3 regions of the Streptomyces kanamyceticus genome follow, and region 2 is predicted to be linked to each of the others. Evidence: riboswitches for the same ligand, from Rfam matches in the RefSeq annotation. Region 2 holds a riboswitch; each other region holds the start of a gene.
What was found. Region 2 has a riboswitch for S-adenosylmethionine ahead of CP970_RS03745 (hypothetical protein). Riboswitches for the same ligand answer to the same signal wherever they lie in the genome.
Positions count from the first base shown of each region.

Region 1 (3,267 bases), 4.5 Mb from region 2:
CGCTTGGCGAAGGGCTCGACGACCTCCGCGGCGGCGGGCGCCGCGGTCGCGGTGAGCACCCCGGCGGCGACGGTGGCGGCGGCGAGCGTCAGCGCGCCCGCCCGCCGGACGGCTTTCCCTGCATGTCTGACATGTCTGACCCACATAAATGGGCAATGTAGGCAAAACGCATGATCAGCCGTGGTTACGCCACGCGACGATGTGCATACTCGGCGATATCGGACATAGGGGGGCGTTCCTCGGTGTCCACCGGATACGTCCTCGGCTCGAACCCGTGCTCGCCCCGGACGAACTGCGTCAGCTCCGGGCGTCCGAGATGGCCGCGCGCGAGCCGCAGCTGCGCGGTCCGGTAGATCGCCGCCGCCATCCGGCCCAGCGCCTGCCCGTCCTGGTGCCGGTGCTTGCGCACCCCGACGTCGACCTGCGCGAGCGCGTCCAGGCCCACCGTGTGCAGCGCGTCGACGAGCAGACCGAGCTCCACGCCGTACCCGACGGGGAACGGCAGCCGTTCGAGCAGGGACCTGCGGGCCGCGTACTCGCCGCCCAGCGGCTGGACGAAGCCCGCCAGCTGGGGCCAGTGCATGTTCAGGAGCGGCCGCGCCATCAGCTCGGTCACCCGGCCGCCCTGCCCCGCGGCCGCGCCCAGCGGACGGTCGTACATCGCCTTCACGAAGTGCACGTCGGGGTCGGTCAGGAGCGGGCCCACGATCCCCGAGACGAAGTCCGCGGAGAACTCCCGCAGGTCCGCGTCGACGAACGCCACGACGTCACCGTGCGTCGCCAGGAGCGAGCGCCACAGCACCTCGCCCTTGCCCGGCACGGCCGGGATGCGCGGCAGGATCTCGTCCCGGTGCACGACCCGGGCGCCCGCCTTCCGCGCGACCTCCGCCGTACGGTCACCGGAGCCGGAGTCGATCACCACGAGCTCGTCGACGAGCGGAGTCCGCGCCATCAGCTCCCGCCGGATCACCTCGACGATCCCGCCGACCGTCGCCTCCTCGTCGAGCGCGGGAAGGACGACGCTCACCGAGGTGCCCGACGCGCGTTTCGCGGCGAGCAGACGCTCCGGTGAACGGTCGGCGACGGACCAGGAACGCCTGCTCAGCCAGCGCTCGACTTCTTGCAGCACGGTCGACGGCTCCTCACTGCCACGCCGCGGCAGCGGCACATTGTTACCTTCGTCTCGCGGTACGGACGACTATCTCAAGGGTCCGGGGCTTCGGTTACAGTCTTGAACAACGCCGGTGACCATCGCATGTCGGGGTCACCGCCCCGTTGAGATCAACAACTGAAACCCACAATCGAATACCGCTCATCCAGAGGGGCAGAGGGATACGGCCCGTTGAAGCCCCGGCAACCATCCCGCCGACCGCGCACGCGAGGTCTCGGTGGGGAAGGTGCCAATTCCGTCTCGCGGCGAGATGCGTCGCGAGGAAGATGAGGAGAAAGGGCCTCGCCTCCATGGCTGTGCAGACCGTCGCCACCGAAAGCACCACCACCCCCGTAGACCTCGGCCCCGCATCGGGCCTTGCGTGCCGGGAGTGCGGCACCAAGTTCCCGCTCGGACCGATCTTCGCCTGCGTCGAGTGTTTCGGACCCCTCGAAGTCGCCTACGACCTGCCGCTCGGTGACCCCGAAGCCCTCCGCGCCCGCATCGAGGCGGGCCCCGCCAACATCTGGCGCTACGCCCCGCTCCTGCCCGTCCCCGCCGACGTGGCCGACAAGCCGAACCTCAACCCCGGCTGGACCAAGCTCGTCAAGGCCGACAACCTCGCCGCCGAACTCGGCGTCGAACAGGGCAAGTTGTTCGTCAAGGACGACTCGGGCAACCCGACCCACTCCTTCAAGGACCGCGTCGTCGCGCAGGCGCTCGAAGCGGCGCGCGCCTTCGGCTTCACCACCCTGTCGTGCTCCTCCACCGGCAACCTCGCCGGTGCCGTCGGCGCCGCCGCGGCCCGCGCGGGCTTCCGCTCCTGCGTGTTCATCCCGCACGACCTGGAGCAGGGCAAGGTCGTCATGGCCGCGGTCTACGGCGGCGAGCTCGTCGGCATCGAGGGCAACTACGACGACGTGAACCGCTTCTGCTCCGAGCTCATCGGCGACCCGCTCGGCGAGGGCTGGGGCTTCGTCAACGTCAACCTGCGGCCGTACTACGGAGAGGGCTCCAAGACCCTCGCGTACGAGATCTGCGAGCAGCTCGGCTGGGTCCTGCCCGACCAGCTGGTCATCCCGATCGCCTCGGGCTCGCAGCTCACGAAGATCGACAAGGGCCTGAAGGAGCTCATCGCGCTCGGCCTGGTCGAGGACAAGCCCTACAAGATCTTCGGCGCGCAGGCGGAGGGGTGCTCCCCGGTGTCCGCGGCGTTCAAGGCGGGCCACGACGTCGTACGCCCGCAGAAGCCGAACACCATCGCCAAGTCGCTCGCCATCGGCAACCCGGCGGACGGGCCCTACGTGCTCGACATCGCGCGGCGCACGGGCGGTGCGGTGGAGGACGTGAACGACGAGCAGGTCGTCGACGCGATTGAGCTGCTCGCTCGGAGTGAGGGGATCTTCGCGGAGACCGCCGGGGGCGTGACGGTCGGTGTCACCAAGAAGTTGGTCGAGGCAGGGCTCATCGATCCTTCGCTCACCACGGTGGTGCTGAACACCGGGGACGGGCTGAAGACTCTCGACGCGGTCGCCGAGAGGTCTCAGGCGACCGCCACGATCAAGCCGAGCCTCGATGCGTTTCGCTCCGCGGGTCTGTCCGGCTGACCTTCCCCGCGGGTCGGCTGTGGCTGGTCGCGCAGTTCCCCGCGCCCCTTTCAGGGGCGCCCTCCCTTCGTACCGCTGAGGTGAATCCCATGAGCGTCAACGTCCGCATCCCCACCATTCTCCGCACTTACACCTCCGGCCAGGCGGAGGTCGCCGCCGAGGGGGCCACGCTGGGTGAGGTCATCGCCGATCTGGAGAAGAACCACACCGGCATCGCCGCCCGCGTCCTGGACGACCAGGGCAAGCTGCGTCGTTTCGTGAATGTCTATGTGAACGACGACGACGTCCGTTTCGAGCAGGGTCTGGAGACCGCCACTCCGGACGGTGCCGGTGTCTCGATCATTCCGGCGGTGGCCGGAGGCTGAGCTTCCGCAGGCAAGAGCACGCAGCGTCATCCGAATTGCCCCCTCCGCGAGAGAAACGGAGGGGGCAATTCTGCATGGTTGAGCGCGGTACAGTTGGGAACAGTGCTTCGCCGTTAGTGCCGAGCGCATATACGAAGTCGGCCCG
Region 1 covers NZ_CP023699.1:5,538,367-5,541,633, forward strand. The annotation lists gene CP970_RS23800 (DUF7927 domain-containing protein) at 1-146, opposite strand, end outside; gene CP970_RS23805 (glucosyl-3-phosphoglycerate synthase) at 185-1,129, opposite strand; SAM riboswitch class I at 1,310-1,444, shown strand; gene thrC (threonine synthase) at 1,438-2,757, shown strand; gene CP970_RS23815 (MoaD/ThiS family protein) at 2,847-3,122, shown strand.
Region 1: it holds a riboswitch for S-adenosylmethionine, as region 2 does, so the genes downstream of both, thrC (threonine synthase) here and CP970_RS03745 (hypothetical protein) in region 2, are expected to answer to the same signal.

Region 2 (3,267 bases):
GGTGCCCGGCCCATGCCAAGCCGCAGCGAGAACCGTACCGAGCTCATCGAGTCACTCATGGAGCGGTTCCCGAACGTGCCGCGGGAAGCCGTGATCAAGGAGGACCTGCTGCGCGGCGGGATCGCCTTCGACGAGTCGGCGCTCAGCGACAACGAGGGCGGCGAGGTCAAGCCGAAGTCGTACTTCATCTTCTCCTTCGACCACGGCACCCTGCCCGAACTGGGCGCCGCCGCCCTGCGCCGCCCGCCCGAGGAGATCGTCCTCACCGGCGGCCCCTACGAGCTGCGGCGCACCGTCGTCTCGGTCCGCGTGAACCCGGCGTCGCCCTACCGGGTCGCGGCCGACGACGACGGAGTGCTCGGCCTCTACCTGGACGGCGCGCGGATCTCCGACGTCGGCCTGCCGCCGATGCCGGACTACTACCGGCACACCCTGGAGAACGGCAAGTCCGTGATGGAGGTGGCGCCCACCATCCAGTGGGGCTACCTGATCTATCTGACGGTCTTCCGGGTCTGCCAGTACTTCGGCGCCAAGGAGGAGTGCCAGTACTGCGACATCAACCACAACTGGCGCCAGCAGAAGGCGGCGGGCCGCCCCTACACCGGCGTGAAGCCGATGGACGAGGTCCTCGAGGCCCTCGCCATCATCGACAAGTACGACACCACGAAGTCCTCCACCGCGTACACGCTCACCGGCGGCGCCATCACCACGCAGCTCCAGGGCAAGGACGAGGCCGACTTCTACGGGCAGTACGCGAAGGCCATCGAGGAGCGCTTCCCCGGCCGCTGGATCGGCAAGGTCGTCGCCCAGGCCCTGCCCAAGGAGGACGTGCAGCGCTTCCACGACTACGGAGTGCGGATCTACCACCCCAACTACGAGGTGTGGGACCCGTACCTGTTCGAGCGCTACTGCCCCGGCAAGGAGCGCTACGTCGGCCGTGACGAGTGGCACCGCCGCATCCTGGACTCCGCCGAGGTCTTCGGGCCGCGCAACGTCATCCCGAACTTCGTGGCGGGCGTGGAGATGGCGGAGCCCTTCGGGTTCAAGACGGTCGGCGAGGCCATCGACTCCACCGTCGAGGGCCTGCAGTACTTCATGTCGCGCGGCATCACGCCCCGCTTCACCACGTGGTGCCCCGAGCCCACCACGCCGCTCGGCAAGGCCAATCCGCAGGGCGCGCCGCTGGAGTACCACGTGCGCCTCCTTGAGGCCTACCGCGCCACGATGGAGGCCAACGGGCTCTCCTCGCCGCCCGGTTACGGCCCCGCGGGACCCGGCAACGCGGTGTTCTCGGTGAGCTCCTTCATGGACAGTCTGCCCGCGGAGGCGGCCGCTCCGGAGGACGCCGTTACTCCGGCGACGCCCCAGTAGGCACCGTGTTACGGTCGGGGCGGGTCACGAGTTCCAGCGTCAAGCCCCGGCTAGCTGGACGGCACCCCGCTCCGTCGCGGGTGCCCCGGGTGACGACCCGCCCCGCGCGAGGCGCGCGGGGAACGGCGGATCACCGGGGCAGGCAGTTCCCGGGGTCCACGACTCCGGAGGCGCTCCATGACGCACCCGCGCGGCATCTGCGACCACGACACCTGCGACACCCGCACGCCAGGACACCAGGTCCACTGGATCCAGGCCCGTAACAGCGCCAAGGACCCGGGACCCCTGGTCGACGTGCTGCTCTCCTCGCACGACGTACGGGACGACGGCCGCATCGCCCTCCACGTGCTCGGCCCGACCCGGGGCGTGCCCGCCACGCTGTGGACGCACGACCCGGGGCGGCTGCGCGGCCTGCTGCGCGAGCACCGGGGCCTCGCCCAGTGGCAGCCCCGCTGGAACCTGCTCCGGCTGCGGCGCGACACCGTCGCCACCACGCTGGTCTGCGTGGCACCCGACGCGGAGCCCGCCGCCCCGGGCCGCTGACGAAGATCACCGCTCCGTAGGATGACGCCGTGCCGGACGAGGGCGATCCCCGCGTCCGGGCGGCGCGACAGTCAGCCACCCAGAGCCGGAGGTCCCCCGTGCAGCACCCATCCGTCACCGTCGTCACCGGCGGCAGCCGCGGCATCGGCGCGGCTGTCAGCGCCCGTCTCGCCCGGGAAGGGCACGACGTCGTCATCGGCTACCGCTCCGACGAGGCCGCGGCGGCGAAGGCGGCCGAGACCGTCCGCGCCGCGGGCCGCCGCTGCGTCACCGTCCAGGTCGACACCGCCGACGAGGCCGCCGTCGACCGGCTCTTCGACACCGCGGCCGCCGAGCTCGGCCCGGTCACGGGCCTGGTGAACAACGCGGGTGTGAGCGGCCCCGTCGGGCCGCTCGCCGACGCCGACGCCGAGGGCATGCGCCGCGCGCTCGACGTGAACGTCCTCGGCTACCTGCTCTGCGCCCGGCGCGCGGTGCGGGACCTGAAGGCGAACGGCGGCGGCGTGATCGTGAACATCTCGTCCGCGGCCGCCACCCTCGGCGCCCCCGGCGAGTACGTGCACTACGCGGCGGCCAAGGGCGCCGTCGACACGCTGACCGTCGGCCTGGCCAAGGAGGTCGCGGCGGACGGCATCCGCGTCAACGCCGTTGCCCCGGGCGTCATCTGGACCGAGTTCCACGCGGACCCGGAGCGCCCCGCGAAGCTCGCCGACGGCATTCCGATGGGGCGCTCGGGCCATCCGGAGGAGATCGCGGCGGCCGTCTCCTGGCTGCTCTCCGCCGACGCCTCCTATGCGACGGGCACGGTCCTGCGGGTCGCGGGCGGCCGCTGACCGCGGCGGCCGGGTGGCCCGGGGCCGGGTGGCCAGGGGCGACCCCTCGTAATCTGGACGCATGATCAGTGGAGAGGTCTCCCTCACGTCAGACGTCCTCATACGGCCGGTCACGCTCGACGACGCGGACGCGCTCGCCCGCGCCTACCGGCGCAACCGCGCCCACCTCGAACCCTGGGACCCGGACCGGCCCGCCGCCTTCTTCACCGCACAGGGCCAGAGCGACCGGCTCCGGGTGCAGTTGGAGGAGGGCCGCGCGGGCCGGTCGGCGCACTGGGTGCTCGTCGGTGGCGGTGAGATCCTCGGGCACGCCGCCCTGTCGAACATCGTGCTCGGCCCGGTCCGCAGCGGGAACCTCGGCTACTGGATCGACGCCGGGCACGTGGGCAGGGGCCTGGCGTCCGCCGCGGCGAACGTCGTCTGCGAGGCCGCCGAGAGCCAACTGGCCCTGCACCGCGTCGAGGCGGGCACGCTCCTGCACAACACCGCGTCGCAGCGCGTGCTCACCAAGTGCGGCTTC
Region 2 covers NZ_CP023699.1:1,046,807-1,050,073, reverse strand. The annotation lists gene CP970_RS03750 (radical SAM protein) at 13-1,371, shown strand; SAM riboswitch class IV at 1,394-1,503, shown strand; gene CP970_RS03745 (hypothetical protein) at 1,549-1,914, shown strand; gene CP970_RS03740 (SDR family NAD(P)-dependent oxidoreductase) at 2,013-2,747, shown strand; gene CP970_RS03735 (GNAT family N-acetyltransferase) at 2,809-3,267, shown strand, end outside.

Region 3 (3,267 bases), 6.3 Mb from region 2:
TTGGCGCCCGCCTCCTTGATCTGGACGGCTGGGAACTGCCGCCCGGCGGGCGGGAGTTGACGCGCCTGAACCGCATCGACGCGAGCGGCATCGACCCCCGTCTCGCGGACACCGAGATCCAGGTGGCCTGCAACCCCTTCAACGTCCTGTGCGGCGAGCGCGGCGTGGCCCGCGTCTTCGGCCCCCAGAAGGGCGCGACCCCCCGCCAGGTCGAGGAGCTCGCCGCCGCCCTCGACCACTGGGCGTACGTCCTGACGCGCGACCTGCGCGTCACGTCAGACCTCTCGCTGGGCCCCGGCACGGGCGCCTCGGGCGGACTCGGCGCCGGCCTCGCGGCCCTCGGCGCCGCGCTGCTCCCCCGCTTCGACGTGCTGCTCGACCAGCTCGACCTGGACGCCAGGCTCGCCCGCGCCGACCTGGTCGTGACGGCCGAGGGCGCCCTCGACCACCAGACCCCGCGCGGCAAGATCCCCGCCGAGGTGGCCCGCCGCGCCAAGCTGTTCGACCGCCCGGTCCTGGTGCTCGCGGGCACGATCGGCCAGGGCGCGCACCACGTACGGGCCGCCGGTGTCGACGCCTACAGCGCGATCCTGCCCGCCCCCGTCTCGCTGACCGAGGCGCTCGGCAGGGGCGGCGAGTTCCTCACCGACGCGACCGAGCGGGCCCTGCGGATGATCCAGCTCGGCGCGCGCCTGCCGGGTCAGGCGGCCACGCTGGTGTCCGGCACGCAGCGCCCGTCCTCGGTGCGGTAGCTCCACCGCGCGCCGTCGGCCACCAGCTCCTTGACGGCGCGCACGAAGCGCTCGACGTGCTCGTCGGGGGTACCGGCGCCGAAGCTCACCCGGATGGCGTTCAGCGACTTCTCGCCGGGCGCGGCCTCGGGCGCGCCGCACTCGCCGGGCTCGTCGGGCTCGCTGCCCAGCAGGGTGCGCACCAGCGGGTGGGCGCAGAAGAGACCGTCGCGTACGCCGATGCCGTACTCGGCGGAGAGCGCGGCGGCGAAGTGCGAGCTGTTCCAGCCGTCCACGACGAAGGAGATGACGCCCACGCGCGGCGCGTCGTCACCGAAGAGCGAGAGCACGCGCACCGCGGGCACCTCGGCGAGTCCCTCGCGCACCTTCGCGATCAAGTGCCGCTCCCGGGCGACCAGTTCGTCGAAACCGGCCTCGGTGAGCGCCTTGCAGGCGGCGGCGATGGAGTAGACGCCGATGACGTTGGGCGACCCTGCCTCGTGCCGCGCGGCGCTGTCGTGCCACTCCACGTCCACGCCGCCGTCGGCGCGCCGCGCCACCTTCCGCGAGGCCCCGCCGCCCGCGAGGTACGGCTCGGCGCCGCGCAGCCAGTCGGAGCGTCCCGCGAGCACGCCGGACCCGAAGGGCGCGTACAGCTTGTGCCCGGAGAAGGCGACCCAGTCCACGTCCAACTCGTCGATGGAGACGGGGTGGTGGGGCGCGAGCTGCGCGGCGTCGAGCACGATCCGGGCGCCGTGCGCGTGCGCGGCCGCCGCCAGCTCGCGCACCGGCCACAGCTCACCGGTGACGTTGGAGGCACCGGTCACGCAGACGAGCGCCGGGCCGTAGGGGTCACGGTCGGCAAGGGCGCGCTCCAGCGTCTGCACGGCCTCGTCCGGAGTGCGCGGCGCGTTCAGGTAGGTCACCCGCGCGTCCCGCCACGGCAGCAGCGAGGCGTGGTGCTCGGTCTCGAAGACGAAGACCTGGCAGTCGGCGGGGAGCGCGGCGGCGAGCAGGTTCAGCGAGTCGGTGGTCGACCGCGTGAAGATCACCTGGTCGTCCTCGCGGCACCCGAGGAACTCGGCGACGGTGGTGCGGGAGTTCTCGAAGAGGTCGGTGGAGAGCTGCGAGAGGTACCCGGCCCCGCGGTGCACGCTGCCGTAGTACGGGGCGTAGGCCGCCACGTCGTCCCAGACCCGCTGCAGGGCGGGCGCGCTCGCCGCGTAGTCGAGCGCCGCGTACGTCACCTCGCCACCGGTGACCAGCGGCACGGTGACGTCCCGGCCGAGCACCGGCAGCGGCGCGGCACAGCAGGGGTCGGCGGACTCGGTGGCGGAGGCGGCGGAGGCGATCTGGGCGGCAGCGGGGCGTGCGGACATGACGAAGTCTCCCTGCGGGCATGGCGGAACAGCTGCGTAAGATCCCGCGCGGCAGCACGGCAGCACAACTGCCGCCCTGCGTACGGGTGTTGCCTCAACGCGCGGCGCTCTTCGCCGGGCGGAGGGGTACGACAAAAGGGGCCGAAGGCCCTATCGCATTCGCTTGCTCACGAGACTGCTCCCTTGAGGACCAGGACCCCAGGGTTGCGAGGGGTCCGCGCTTGCCATACGCCTTGCTGCGTACGACCTGGTCTTCACCCGGGGCACCCCGCCACGGACGGAGGGTTGCCGGACAGCGGGCCGGGGCCGTAGTCGCTGTCACTCATGACCTGTGCAGCATCCTGCCACACGATCTTCGGCGCGCAAGGCGCAGTCCAGGATCCGGACTGCGCCGTGCGTCACACCTGCGGCGCGCTCAGCGGTTGCTGGCCGCCACCCAGCGCTCCAGGGCCCGCTTGGCGGACCCGGAGTCGATGGACTCGGCGGCCCGCGCCATACCGGCCCTGATCTGCTCCGCGAACGGCTCGTCTGTCGGCTTCAGGGCCACCAGCGCCGCGGCCGAGTTGAGCAGCACCGCGTCCCGTACGGGCCCGGTCTCGCCGTCCAGGAGGCGCAGCGCGACCTCCGCGTTGTACGAGGCGTCCGCGCCGCGCAGCGCGGAGATCTCCACCAGGTCGATGCCGACGTCCCGCGGGTCGAAGGACTCCTCGCGCACGACGCCGTCGCGCACCACCCAGACGCGGGAGGTGCCCGTCGTCGTGAGCTCGTCGAGTCCGTCGTCGCCGCGGAAGACGAGCGAGGAGTGCCCGCGCTCGGCGAAGACGCCCGCCACGATGGGCGCCATCCGCGGATCGGCGACGCCGACCGCCTGGGCCCGCACCTTCGCCGGATTGGTGAGCGGACCGAGCAGGTTGAAGACGGTCCTGATCCCCAACTGGCCGCGCGCCGCGCCCGCGTGCCGCAGCGCCGGGTGGAACTTCACCGCGAAGCAGAAGGTGATCCCCGCCTCCTCCGCGACCTCGACGACCCGGTGCAGCGGCAGCTCCAGGTTCACCCCGAGCTTTTCGAGTACGTCGGAGGAGCCCGAGGCACTGGAGGCGGCGCGGTTGCCGTGCTTGACGACCTTCGCCCCCGCGCCCGCGACGACGATCGCGGAC
Region 3 covers NZ_CP023699.1:7,355,831-7,359,097, reverse strand. The annotation lists gene CP970_RS31815 (glycerate kinase family protein) at 1-752, shown strand, start outside; gene CP970_RS31810 (aminotransferase class V-fold PLP-dependent enzyme) at 701-2,110, opposite strand; SAM riboswitch class IV at 2,323-2,440, opposite strand; gene trpD (anthranilate phosphoribosyltransferase) at 2,526-3,267, opposite strand, start outside.
Region 3: it holds a riboswitch for S-adenosylmethionine, as region 2 does, so the genes downstream of both, CP970_RS31810 (aminotransferase class V-fold PLP-dependent enzyme) here and CP970_RS03745 (hypothetical protein) in region 2, are expected to answer to the same signal.